DNA from 3 places in the Humiphilus diazotrophicus genome. Region 3 is predicted to be linked to each of the others. Evidence: riboswitches for the same ligand, from Rfam matches in the RefSeq annotation. Region 3 holds a riboswitch; each other region holds the start of a gene.
What was found. Region 3 has a riboswitch for cobalamin ahead of AC6I7T_RS03530 (TonB-dependent receptor). Riboswitches for the same ligand answer to the same signal wherever they lie in the genome.
Positions count from the first base shown of each region.

Region 1: linked by a shared signal. The riboswitch ahead of cbpA (modified peptide precursor CbpA) and the one ahead of AC6I7T_RS03530 (TonB-dependent receptor) in region 3 are both predicted to bind cobalamin.
Region 2: linked by a shared signal. The riboswitch ahead of AC6I7T_RS05860 (ribonucleoside triphosphate reductase) and the one ahead of AC6I7T_RS03530 (TonB-dependent receptor) in region 3 are both predicted to bind cobalamin.

Region 1 is NZ_AP040870.1:834,515-838,874, reverse strand. It holds gene cbpB (peptide-modifying radical SAM enzyme CbpB) at 25-1,434, opposite strand; gene cbpA (modified peptide precursor CbpA) at 1,521-1,631, opposite strand; cobalamin riboswitch at 1,847-2,053, opposite strand; gene AC6I7T_RS05000 (hypothetical protein) at 2,244-3,047, opposite strand; gene fahA (fumarylacetoacetase) at 3,456-4,360, opposite strand, start outside.
Region 2 is NZ_AP040870.1:1,079,048-1,083,407, forward strand. It holds gene AC6I7T_RS05860 (ribonucleoside triphosphate reductase) at 1-1,300, opposite strand, end outside; cobalamin riboswitch at 1,500-1,717, opposite strand; gene AC6I7T_RS05865 (saccharopine dehydrogenase family protein) at 1,812-2,891, opposite strand; gene AC6I7T_RS05870 (isocitrate lyase/PEP mutase family protein) at 2,925-3,761, opposite strand; gene AC6I7T_RS05875 (helix-turn-helix transcriptional regulator) at 3,871-4,360, opposite strand, start outside.
Region 3 is NZ_AP040870.1:419,622-423,981, reverse strand. It holds gene AC6I7T_RS03540 (cobyrinic acid a,c-diamide synthase CobB) at 1-706, shown strand, start outside; gene AC6I7T_RS03535 (ABC transporter substrate-binding protein) at 703-1,578, shown strand; cobalamin riboswitch at 1,600-1,771, shown strand; gene AC6I7T_RS03530 (TonB-dependent receptor) at 1,783-4,212, shown strand; gene AC6I7T_RS03525 (FecCD family ABC transporter permease) at 4,197-4,360, shown strand, end outside.

The DNA of each region.
Region 1 (4,360 bases), 410 kb from region 3:
AGCCCAGCTCTATAGCCAAAAAAGCTACAAAGTAGAACATTCAAAGGTAGTGACAGTATCGCGGTCCCAATCTTCCCATAGATAGGCATCCTGACGCTTCTCTGCAATCAATCTCATCGCATAGCGGACTTGATCTTCATACAGTTCACAGAAGGCCCCAGGGCGATCCATTCCTCCATTCATCTCATAAGCTTCTGCGGGACAAGGAGAGCCACAGAAGTGGCGAACGGCACAGCGGAAACAGGGATCGATATCTTCTACTTTCCTTCCTGTGACCATGGTGAAGGCCGAGGACTTTAGGACTCCAGCGAGATCATCCCGGAAGAGATTGCCCCCATTGAAGGCGGGAAGGCCAAGGAATTCGCTGCACGGAAACACATCTCCATTTGCAGAGACCGCAAAGAAGCACCGGCCGCCACCACAGGGGGAGATATCGCACATCAAGCGTCGTGCCTGCGGTGCAAGGATTGCTATGAGAATATTGGCGAAGTTTGCCACAATCAGGCGGCGGCCGGTTTCCCGATAGAGCTCTTCGGTACGATGCAGTGCTTCTAGATAGTGGTGGCTAATGACCTCATCTGCAGGTTTAATATTGCGTGCTCCCTGACGAGTGCAACGGACAGGATTGAGCATGCAAGTTGTAACTCCATGTTGATGGAAGAATTCAACTGTCGGGACCAGCTGTTCCAGATTCTCCTGGGTTACAGTGCAGATGACAGAGTAATTGGAGTAACCACGTAATTTTTCCATGGCAGCAACAACCTTGGTGTAAATGCCATGGCCGTCCCAGGTTTTGCGCGTACGACTGGCAATATCTTCCAATGCGGAATCAAGAGATAGGCCAATGGCGACGTTCCTTTCCATCAAGGAATCATATTGAGCGTCATCTAATACTGTGCCATTGGTCTGAATGCCGAAACGGAAATCATTGCCATATCGATCGAACGCTGCCAGCATCGCTTCCCAATTCAATGTGGGCTCAGCTCCGTGAAAGATTATTTGAGGCTTGTATCCTTCAGGCAAAGTTACCCGGAAGTACTGCTTCAATTTCTCCATGGCCACTAGTACCTGATCTACTGGCATATGTTGGCCATTGTGACGCGTTGTATCCGGCAAATAGCAGTACGAGCAATTCAGATTGCAGCGCTCCGTAGGGTTGAAGTACACGGCAGAGGGCCGCACATCGAAGCGAAGCCGGGCCATCTCCTCTGCAAAACTGCTGGCCTTTTGTTTGTATTGCTGCAGGAATGTGCTGGAGGTCAACGCTTCTCCGAGTTTCTCTTTTTGGATGAGTGCCCAAAAGGCCGTGTCGGGATCAACCAAGCCAATGTACTCGTCGTGGCCGATATCGATTGGTTGAAGTGTGCTTCCTTTACCTGTGTTGAAATACAATCCGCGTGACGAGCTGTTGTGACCCTTTGCTTCCAGTCCCATGAGGAGGCGATCCTTTTCTTTGTCTTAACTCTGGGGCGGATAGGTGTTTGACTATCCGCCGTGCGTAAAGCTATTGTCGGTAGCTTCTATTTTTTTGTTTCGGTCATGACGTAGTGAGATAAACCCGTGCCGCTCGCTGTACAACTTTTTCGCGTGGCAATGACCGGTTGTCTGGGTTCGTTCTTCTTGGACTTCATCACGTCACCTCCTTCCTCGAAAAATGGAATAACAAAGCCGAACGCGAGATTCCTTACTGGTGCAGAGATCTGGCCGATTTCGGCAGAAGATCCTCCGGTCCGGAAGAGGGAATCGCGAATACGAATAATTGTTGTCGCAGGATCTTTTCGCTGGCAGGAAGGATATTCTCTCCAAAAAACGAAAAACCCACATCCCCGTTTTCCACGCGGAGATCGTTGAGTCGCGGTTTCGGTCAGGTGTTCTGGCTCGCAAGTTCAGAGAGCTTAATGCTTGCTCTCAATGGAAGCTTCCACCTTCCCCGGCATTTCTGACGAGTGGTAAATAGGAAGCTGCCTTCTCGCTTACAGCGGCGGGACCGCTCCGGTTTTTCACCGGAATTCCCTGTTGCCTTTGGAGGGCAACCCGAAACCAAATCTAGATGTCAGGGGAAATTTTATAGAGAGCGGGTGGGGTGGACAATAGTCCAGATCACAGAATGATGTTTAGGTTCATGCGTGTCAGGATCTGAAACTGTCGCCGTGCTTCCTCAGCTGAGAGGCACAGCTTCCTATGAGAGAAAGCTGCGCAATTTCTTGAGGTTTCGATTCAAGCTTTTGCCTGAAGCTGCTGGCCTATATGCTCTTCCCGCTTTGATCAACAATGTGCCAGCCATCGTCGAACTTCTCGAAGAGGATTGTTGCCGGCTCTTCTGCTGAGTCTGGATGAGAGGTGAGGAACTGCTCCCACCTAGCGCGGTAGTCACTTAGGGCTTGGCTGTAAGGATCTCCGCCCGGTCTGGCGTATGGTTTAAGTTCTGTGCCGAACTGGGTTAGCTTCCACGAAATCAGAATGCCAACCTTGGCGCGCTTATCATCCTGGTATATGCCGCTAATCTTGAAGTCCTTGCCAATTTCAACGAGGGGAGGAATGTTACATTGATCGGGCTTCGGCATGGGATAGCAACTGAATCCGGTGCTATAGTCACGCGTTGAAGCGGAATCTGTGGGGCTGCCTGTCTTTGGCGTCAACCGTATTGTGCGTGAATGGGGATAGTGCAACGTCACTCCGGATACAGTTTTACTTTGAGGATCCTCTTCTTGTACGGTTATGTATCCGAGTTTGCTCAATGACTCCAGCAGGGGTCCGTAAAAAATCTCTTCTTTTGATGGTCCTCCATTACCACTCGGCGAACCATATGGCTGATGTTCTGCCAACGGAAATGCCTCTGAGTCTGTAGCTTCGCCCATACCTTCGATCTTATAGCCGGGGATAGCTCCAGATATCTTGTTATCTCCAGCGGCATGTAACTTCAGCTGGGCCTCAATCATGCGCTTGGCATCTCGTTGAGTCAATTTGCCCGAACAGCCCGACATGAGACAGACAACGACTAGGGTTGGCAAAATGCCAACGCGGGACAAGAATGCCCGAGAAAACATGGAAGCTCCTCAATTGGTTTGTGTCAATGATACATATTGGCTGAGGCAGTGCGGTAGAAATGCTTCGCTGGAAAAGCCCGTCTTTATTACTAACGTAATGATTGTCTGATGAAAAATGCCTAGAAAAATCTAATAATTGCTTGGGTGATGAATATTCCCGATGTGGGGCATAGCTGAATCTCTTTAGACTTTGCTTGAAATCACCATAGATGCAAAATCCAGATTCCCGATTATCTCAGACGAGAGATCTGATGAGAATTGATCTTGAAGTTCTCAGGTGTGAACGGAAGATAGCTTTCTTGCGTCGGCCTTGTTGGTTATTGTTATGTTCACTAAAGAACATGCGAATCCAGTTAAGTAGTAGCCATGATGGGAGGCTTTGAAGTATCAGGATCGGCATACCATCCCTTACAGGATCATTCCAGTGCATTCGCCGAAGCCGATTCTTGGCAGCCCTTCCTTTTCCGTAACAGCACGGAAGAGAATCTGATCTCCTCTTTCCAAAAACACCCGTGTTTCGCCGCTGGGCAAGCGCACCGGATCGGGATTGTGCCGCTTTTCTAGAAGGCATCCTTCGGAACCGGAATCTGGACCGGAGATGGTGCCGGTTGCCAGCAGATCTCCACAGCGCAGATTGCAGCCGTTACTGGTATGGTGGGCCACCAGTTGAGATAGAGTCCAATAGAGGTCGCTCAAATTACTACGGCTGAGCCTCATTGGATCGATATTCATGCGGCGCATTTGCTCGGATTGGATGTATACCTCAAGCGTTAGGTCTATGCTATCTCGCTCAGGCGTAGAAGAGGCGAGGTGTGGCAGCGGGGCTGGATCTCCTTCCGGCCGCGATGGCGTGGGGACGCGGTAGGGTTCAAGTGCTTCCAAGGAAACTACCCAGGGAGAGATTGTTGTCGCAAAGCTCTTCGCCAGGAAAGGGCCCAGAGGCTGGTACTCCCAGGATTGAATGTCGCGCGCTGACCAGTCGTTAATCAGACATAGTCCGAAAATGTGTTTCTCTGCGTTGTCAACAGGAATACTGTGTCCAAGACGATTTCCAGTGCCAACAAAGACGCCGATTTCCAGCTCATAATCGAGCGATTTTGTCGGCCCGAAGACAGGTGCGGTATCGCTGGGAGCCTTGGTTTGGCCACAGGGACGATGGATGTTTTCACCGCTGATGACAATAGAAGATGCACGGCCATGATAGCCGATGGGAACATACTTATAATTCGGCAGTAGCGGGTTATCGGGACGGAAGAGCCTGCCGACGCGAAGAGCATGATGGATGCCTGCATAGAAGTCGGTATAGTCACCGA
Region 2 (4,360 bases), 660 kb from region 3:
CGAGACGAGGCATATTTAAGGTCACGACTCCAATCGAACCGGTAAGAGGATTGGCACCGAAAAGACCTCCTCCCCGCCTCTGCAATTCCCTGGTATCAAGACGAAGGCGGCAACACATGGAACGAGAGTCATCGGGAGAAAGATCGGAATTTACATAGTTGGCAAAATACGGCACTCCATATTTCGCCGTTACCTCCCAAAGACGATCCAGTACCGGTGAATCCCAGTGAAAATCGGCAGTAATGTTGTATGTGGGAATGGGAAAAGTGAAGACACGCCCGCGAGCATCCCCTTCGACCAAAACATCGAGGAAAGCACGATTGAGCATATTCATTTCTTCCTGAAACTGCCCATACGTCTCGCTTCGTCGCTCTCCGCCAATAATTACGGCCTGCTCCGCCAGCATGGTAGGAGGTTGCAGATCGAGAGTGAGATTGGTAAACGGAGTTTGAAATCCAACGCGTGTTGCAACATTGAGGTTAAAGACAAACTCTTGCAGAGCCTGCTTAACCTCCTCATAGGTAAGACCGTCATTGCGAATAAAGGGAGCTAACAACGTATCGAAGTTGGAGAAGGCTTGAGCTCCTGCAGCCTCGCCCTGCAAGGTATAAAAGAAATTGACAATCTGTCCGAGCGCTGTGCGGAAGTGCTTTGCAGGCCTGCTTTCCGCTTTCCCAGGAGCTCCCCGAAATCCTGCGAGTAAAAGATCCTGCAGATCCCATCCAACACAATAAACCGCCAAAAGGCCAAGATCGTGCAGATGCAAAGCACCGCTTACATGTGCCTCCCGCACTTCAGGAGAGTAAATCTCATTTAGCCAGTATGTTTCGCTGATTTGGCTGGCAATATAGTTATTCATCCCTTGCAGGGAAAAGGCCATATTGCTGTTCTCCTGCACCTTCCAGTCTGTCCTCTCCAGATATTGGGCAACCAGATCGACATTAGCCTGATCAACCAACTCCCGAATTTTCTTGTGCTGTTCGCGATACAAGATGTAGGCACGTGCAGTTTTCTTGAATGGTGAGTTCAAAAGAACTTCTTCAACAGCGTCTTGAATTGCCTCGACGCTTAACATTTCAGAGCGCTCAAGTGCCAGATTCAAGGCAATAACACGACGGGTAAGCGAAACTGCAATATCTTCTCCAAATTCTCCGGCCGCCTCTCCCGCTCTTCGAATGGCTGTCGTAATCTTCTGTGCATCAAAAGCTACAATGCTTCCATCTCTTTTACATATTTCAGTAAATGCCCCGGCACTATTTTTCTTTTGCTGTTCCCTATAAGTATTTGCAACGGTTTCCACATTGATCTCCTAACAGGCAAAAGGGGCAGCAAACAGAAGCGGCCACAGAAATATGACACACGACTGGTTACATAACCCGATCATCTCTTACTTCATGGAGTTGGGCAGAAGAGCACGAGCCAACAAATGGAGATTTCCTCCACCTGTACGGACAAATCCTGATCCGACCAGCCTCTCCCACGAAGGCTTCAGTCAAGACGCGCAAAGCGTCGTGTCGGCAGGTCTTCGGACTTGTGGGCTTGCAGCCCCATTGAGCTGCATCTACTCGCCATCGCTTCCCAGCTTCTTGGGAAAGCCAGTGCATGTGATGGAATTCGTTCCCATTTACCGCTGCGGGGCAGTCCTCGAATTGCACGAGGTTCCCTTTTCAGGCGAGGCTGACTCGCAACCTCGCCACCGAACACGAACCCCATCATATTGGGTCCACCACCTATCGTCAACCCAACAAATTGCGATACCTGTGTATATCCAAGCATCCTAAAAAGTGATACGCCAGAAGAAGCAAATCTGGCTACGTACTTCGGCTCATGCTTGCAACGCCCTCTCCGAGGCTCAGAGAAAACGGTTCGGGCGAGAGTGCTTCCAGAAACGCTCTCGAATCAAAAATCTCGCCGGGAGTGACAGCTCCTGCCCTTCTGCAATCGCCAGTCAAAATCCGTTCCGCTGCTTCGGCTACCAAAGGGGCAGTAACGGCATAGATATCACGCCCCGATACTGCTGCATACCGTTCCTCGTCTCCCTTACGGATGAGTACTTCCATATAGAAACGCTGATCGGAACGACCTCGCTCATCTGCCGCTATGGGTGGTGGCGTACCGGGATCATGAAGGTCCTTCAAGGCAGTTCGATTCACATAGGCATGAATTTCGGGCACCCGCAGGTGGCGCGAGATCACGATAGTCTCAGCCAGAGGGAAAATGACAACATCCTGTTTCCCAAAAGGCGGAGGAAAATCCCACGAAAGCTCAGGGGAAGGATCGTCAACAAAGGTCAGTACATTCCCTGAAAACACAAATCTGCGGCCAGGATTCCTCTCTCCTGTCCGAGAAGTTCCGCGTGTCGGCTTCCAACTATCGAGTGCAACAGCCAGATGGATTTCGTCTACTGTCGTCCAATCCGCCATGGCCGCTGTCGCAAGAAGATCTCCTAATCCGCCATAAAACGCGATGGAAGGCATGATTACAACTCCCGCCGCCTTTGCTGCCGCGGAGAACCGCTCGAAAGCCTCAAGCGTTACCCGTTGTTCTGCAGTCACGTCCAAATAATGGATACCAGCACGAAGAGCTGCATCCATCACAGGCACCGCCGTATCGATAAAGGGACCAGCGCAATTGATAATCAACGACGCATCCGCCAACGCCTGATCGAGCGTTTGAGGAGCATCAACAGAGGCCAAGCGAATCTTCCATGACGGATGCCTGCTGACCAAGGGAGAAAGCTTCTCTGCATCGCGCCCGACAAGAATACCTTTGATACCACGCCGCGCCAATTCAGACACAACGAAACGGCCAGTATGCCCTGATGCGCCGACAACCGCGATTTTGTGGTTGCTATTGATTGTGGTGCGCCGACTGATCTCTTGATACGTCATAGCTACTTGCTCCTGGGCTCAATCCGGTCTTGATTACTGAAGACGTGGAGTAAACAAGGTGTTAATCTCAGCAAAAGGCAACCCCGTTTCAAGGACTCCATAGGTACCGTGTTCAAGAAGTTCACGCGCTGCGCGTTGAGCTGCCGCAAGCGCTACCTGAGTGATACCCGGTCCCACACTTACGCGAGCAACACCCATTTCCCCAAGACTTTTCACACTTGGCGCGCCAGGTGCGACCATGACGTTTAGCGGATAATCGATAGCCTTGACCAGACTGGCAATAGTGCTGGAATCGATAACACCAGGTACAAAAATGCAATCGGCGCCTGCGGAGCGATAGACCTTCGCGCGCTCCACTACGTTATCGAATCTGCTATCCGGATCACCCACCTGAAAGAGATACACATCTGTCCGCACATTGATGACCAGATCGCAGCCAGCGTCACCTACCGTTTTGCGCGCGATCCGAATCCGCTCGGCATGTTCGTTGGCAGTGAGTAGCGCTTGGCCGTTGCGTCCGGGAGAATCCTCGATATTTATTCCGGCAACGCCGATCGAAGCCAGCTGCTCCACCGTTTTTGCCACATCGTTAACTGAACCACTGCCATAGCCACTCTCGATATCTGCGGTTACTGGAACATTCACGCTCCGAATGATGTTGCGGATCACATCGAACATTTCCTGGCGATTCAGCTTCTGACCATCGCTGCACCCGAACGTCCACGAGACGCCAGCGCTGGTAGTGGCAATTGCTTCCGCGCCGAGGGCTTCGAACACGCGGGCACTTGCGGCATCCCATGCGTTTGGCAAAATCAACGGACGACGTGTGTGTAATTTGCGGAAATTTTTGGTTTGCTCTGACTGGTTCATATACTCTCTCCAGAATCCAAAGGTTCACTATGACGACAGTAGGCCATGTATAGAGGAGAGATCGCTGTCAGAATCTTTAGCTATTTTTGGAAATGTCCGCTTATGCCGATCAACGTCCAAGAGCCGAACGCTTGAAGACTGACGGAGAATAGCCATAATGCTGCCGGAACGCAGCGCTGAAATGACTATGACTGGAAAACCCGAGTTCCAGTGCAAGGCTCGTCAAATCGTCATACCGTACAAGCATCTCGAGTGCTCGGGCCAGCCGGAGGCGTAATTGATATTGGTATAAGGGCAGGCCTTCGACTTTCTGAAAAACCTGTGTGAGATAAACGGGAGAAACACGAACTTCCCTGGCAACCTCCGCCAGAGTCCAACGGCGCGCCAAATTGCTTCCGAGCACGAGCTTCGCCCGATCTGCCAACTTCTGTAATCCTGCATTTGTAGCAGCTGAACGCGAACCACGAGGACCAAGAGCCTGTTGCACCAGAGTAAAGGCCAAAGCTTCAGCTTCCAAAGACCCAATGGCATTGTTATGCAAACCATGACGCAATTTTGCAACCAGCGCTTGCGTACGAGCGTCGAGTCTCAGACTCTGT
Region 3 (4,360 bases):
ACTGGCAAGATCGGCCTCTTGTTCAAGGCCAAAGCTTCCGGAAAACAGATCTGTCCGTATTAGCAAACCGAAAGTGGTTCGCATCGGCGTTGCTCAGGACCAGTCCTTCTCTTTTTATTATCAGGACAATTTAGATTGTTTGCGCGAGATGGGCGCGGAAATTGTACCGTTTAGCCCTCTGACGGACTCTAATTTACCTCCCAACCTGAGTGCGTTGTACCTCGGCGGAGGGTATCCCGAGCTTTATGCAGAAGCTTTGGCCAACAATTCTTCCATGCTTTCCGCTTTCAGGTACTTTGCTGCAGAGGGTTATCCCATTTATGGCGAGTGTGGCGGAATGATGTATTTGGCCGAAAGTTTGAAAACACTTGATGGCAAGTGCTTCCGGCTGGCAGGGGTGTTGCCTCTACAGGTTGAGATGACGGATCGTCTCATGCGTTTTGGTTACGCGCAATTGGAATTAACTGAAGATTGCATCCTGGGACGAAAGGGAACTATTACCAGAGGGCATAGTTTCCATTATTCACGGTGTTCAGCAACGAAAGAGGTTTCCTCCGTCTATCGTGTTAGCTATACGCTTTCCGGTAAGCAGGAGAGTGAAGGCTATCGGAATAGCGGTGTGCTTGGTAGCTACCTTCACCTTCATTTCCTGTCGAATCCGTCGATTGCAGAGAGCTTTGTCGAGCATGCAAGGCGGTTTGCATGAGAGTGCAATTGATAAGAGCTCTGATAGCGTTTCTATTGCTTGGCGCAGTACTGCCAGCGGTGGCTTCTCGTAAGTTGACCGACGAACTTGGCCGGACAGTCGTTGTTCCAGATCACCCTCACCGGCTTATCTGCCTGGCGCCGAGTGTTGTAGACGATGTTTTCGAGCTTGGAGCGGGTGGCGATGTGGTAGCTGTAAGTGACTACACCAAATATCCTGCTGAAGCAGCCAAGCGACCAAGCGTTGGTTCTCCGCTCAGTCCTTCGATTGAGAAAATCATCTCTTTACATCCAGACCTGATTCTGGCTGTGGGCGAGATTAATCAGCTGGAACATCTCCGGCCTATTGAGCAGTATGGCATTCCCATCTTTATGGTGAATCCTCGCAGCCTGGATGGGATCTATCTTTCAATAAGCGATGTCGGAAAAGCAATTCATCGCGAAGGTGAGGCTGCAAGTCTCATTGCGAGATTGAAGGCGAGAGAAAAGGCAATTCGTGCACGCGTATCAGGTAAGCCAAAGATTCGCGTGTTTATGCCTATCTGGCATGATCCGATAGTTACGATCGGAAGAGATGATTATATTACCGGGATGATTGAAATAGCAGGGGCCAAGTCCGTGACAGATGACGTTGCTCTGCCTTGGCCTCATATCAGCCTGGAAGCCGTGATTGCCCGTAATCCGGATGCATTACTTCTTGTCCGTAGCGGGAAAATGTCAGTCCAGCAATTGACCAACCATCCAGGCTGGAGGACTTTACGTGCAATTCGTGAAGGAAAGATTTATTGGATAGATGAACGCATCGACCTTCCCAGTCCGATTGCGTTTGACGCATTGGAGGATTTAGCAAAACAGTTTCATCCTGGATTGTAAGAAGTTTGCAATCTATAACCATTAACAACTAACCATCAGGATGTTCGGGAAGAGCGGTGCGAATCCGCCACTACCCCAGTAACTGTAAGCGCTTAGAGTTCATCCATCATGCCACTGGAAGATGCATTCCGGGAAGGCGGTTGAACCCGATGAGGCGCGAAGTCAGGAGACCGGTCCTGTGAAAGAGTTCCGAGGGGACACAATATGTTTCGATGGAAGTTAACTTATCTTTGCCTGCTATTTTTACTGCTCTTTCAGCGTGCCGATGCCGCACAGATTCGTGGAACTGTTACTGATTCTCTAGGTGCTGCTATTCCGCATGCCAAAATCGAATTGTTGCAGAAGGACAAGGTGGTAGCGACAACCCAATCCGACGTTGAAGGGAAATTTGCGTTGGATGTTTCTGCAGAGGGTCGTTATCAAATACGCGCTGCTGCGTCTTCATTTGCGCCTTATGTAAGTGAGCCTACCTACCTAGCTAACTCTCAGGTCCTGCAGGTGAATGCGATCCTGAGCGCTGGAAAGCTGATTCAGCAAATAACGATTTCAGCAAATGGAACTCCAACACCCCAGGCACAAATTGGTTCTGCAATTACTACACTTTCTGAAAGCCAGTTCCAGCTGAAGCGAGATATTCAGGAGAGCCTCAGTTTTGTTCCGGGGTTGCAGGTTATGCAGACCGGGCAGGCCGGAGGGGAATCGAGCCTTTACATTCGAGGCGGCAATAAAGACGCAAATAAAGTCCTGATAGACGGAGTATCTGTTAGTGACATCGGTGGAGAGGTGGATTTCAGTAGCCTAGCCTCCGTTGGCATTGCCCGGGCAGAGGTGTTACGTGGTCCTAACAGTGCTTTATACGGTTCTGATGCCATGGCGGGAGTTGTTCATCTGTTTACAGTCCAGGGAAAAACTTCTTTACCCCAATTGAGCTATTTCGGGGAAGGCGGTAACTTTGGAACCTATCACCAGGATGGTTCATTAGCCGGTTCTCACAAACAATTCGATTATCTTTCCGACTATTCTCGCTTTGACACAGCAAATAGTATTCCTCATAGCCAATTTCATAATGGAACTTTTGTTGGAAACTATGGCTGGCGGCCTCTTCCGAATACAGAGGCGAGAGCAACCGTTCGCTACCTGGCTACTTCCTATGGAGCTCCCAATGCAATTCAGCTGTATGCAATTCCGAATGATGCTGTACAGAAATGGCAGGACTCGATAATCTCCGGGACCCTTGACAACAGGGCAACTGAGCGCTGGCATAATCTCCTTCGTTACGGCGTCTTCCGGATGAATGGCCAATACACAGACTTTGCACCGGATGGAATTCCATTGATGGATTCTTCGGGAGGGGTTTCAGCTTACTTGGGGAAGCCCGTGACGATTAAAGGTGCAAACGGGTATTCTGCAAGTGGGCAGGCTATCTTTCAATATGTTGAGACCTATCCAAACCTATATGTGTCACACACCAGCAAGGACTTCGTGTATGGACAATCCGACTATAAATTTTCTCCGCATATAGTTGGTTTGGGCGCCTTCCGATATGAGAAGGAGCGTGGCTATACACAGAGTACCGGTGCTTCTCAAAGTTCGACCGATAGAGACAATTACACCTACACGATGGAGGTTAAGGGGGATTATCGTAACCGCCTTCACTACACAATCGGTAGCGGAATTGAGAAAAACGCTATTTTCGGAGTGGAAGCTACTCCCAGGGCATCCTTTGCTTATTACCTGATTCGCCCTGGCTCTTCTACCTTTTGGGGCGGAACCAAGCTTCGCTTCAGCTTTGGGAAGGGAATTAAAGAGCCAAGCATCTACTATCAGCTCAACTCGCTTTACGATGTGCTGCGGAAGGCTTCGGCAGAAACGGGCACGATTCAGCCGATTGGCGCTGAGCGTTCTCGCAGTTTTGATGGGGGTGTGGATCAGGAGTTTCTTTCTGGACGGGGCAAAATTGGAATCACCTACTTCCACAATCAATTCACGAATGTGATCGAATTTGTTCCGCAGCAGGCTCTGATCGGTAACCTTGGTATTCCTCGGAATGTTGCCAATCAGTTTCTGTTTGGAGCCGCAGTTAACTCCCAGGCTTTCCGAACGTTAGGCGCAGAGGCCGAGATTGAGTATCGAGTCAGCTCTCATCTTTTTGCCCGCGGCGGGTATACCTATCTGGATGGCGTCGTTCAGCGCTCCTTTTCCAGCAATGCACTCTCTCCCGCGGTGAATCCTAACTTTCCCGGCATTACCATCGGCTGGTTTTCTCCCTTGGTTGGGGCTAGGCCATTCCGGCGTGCTCCTCATTCCGGCTATTTCGGTCTGAGCTATAGCCAATCGCGCTGGAATGCCTCCCTGAATGGAACGCTGGTTAGCCGTCGTGACGACAGTGACTTTTTGTATGACAGCAACTACGGAGCGAGTTTGCTGCTTCCCAACCGGAATCTGTTGAGTTCTTATCAGAGGCTTGATTTTGTGGGAGATTATCGTGTGAATCGCTTTGTGTCCCTGACCTCAAGCATGCAGAATCTCTTGAGCCAGCACTACGATGAGGCTTTTGGGTATCCTGCTCTGCCATTTACCTTCAGGTCAGGGGTCAAGATAACCTTGGGAGGAGAGTCTTGGAAGCTGAAGTAACCAGGCTGTCCACTCTCGAAAAAAGAACAAGCACCTATGGTGCTCACGGACAAGCTCGCTTCCATATAACATTGTGCTTGCTTTCCGTGTTGCTTGTAGTTGCGATCGTCTATTCCATGAGCTGGGGCGCAATTCGCGTCCCAGCTCA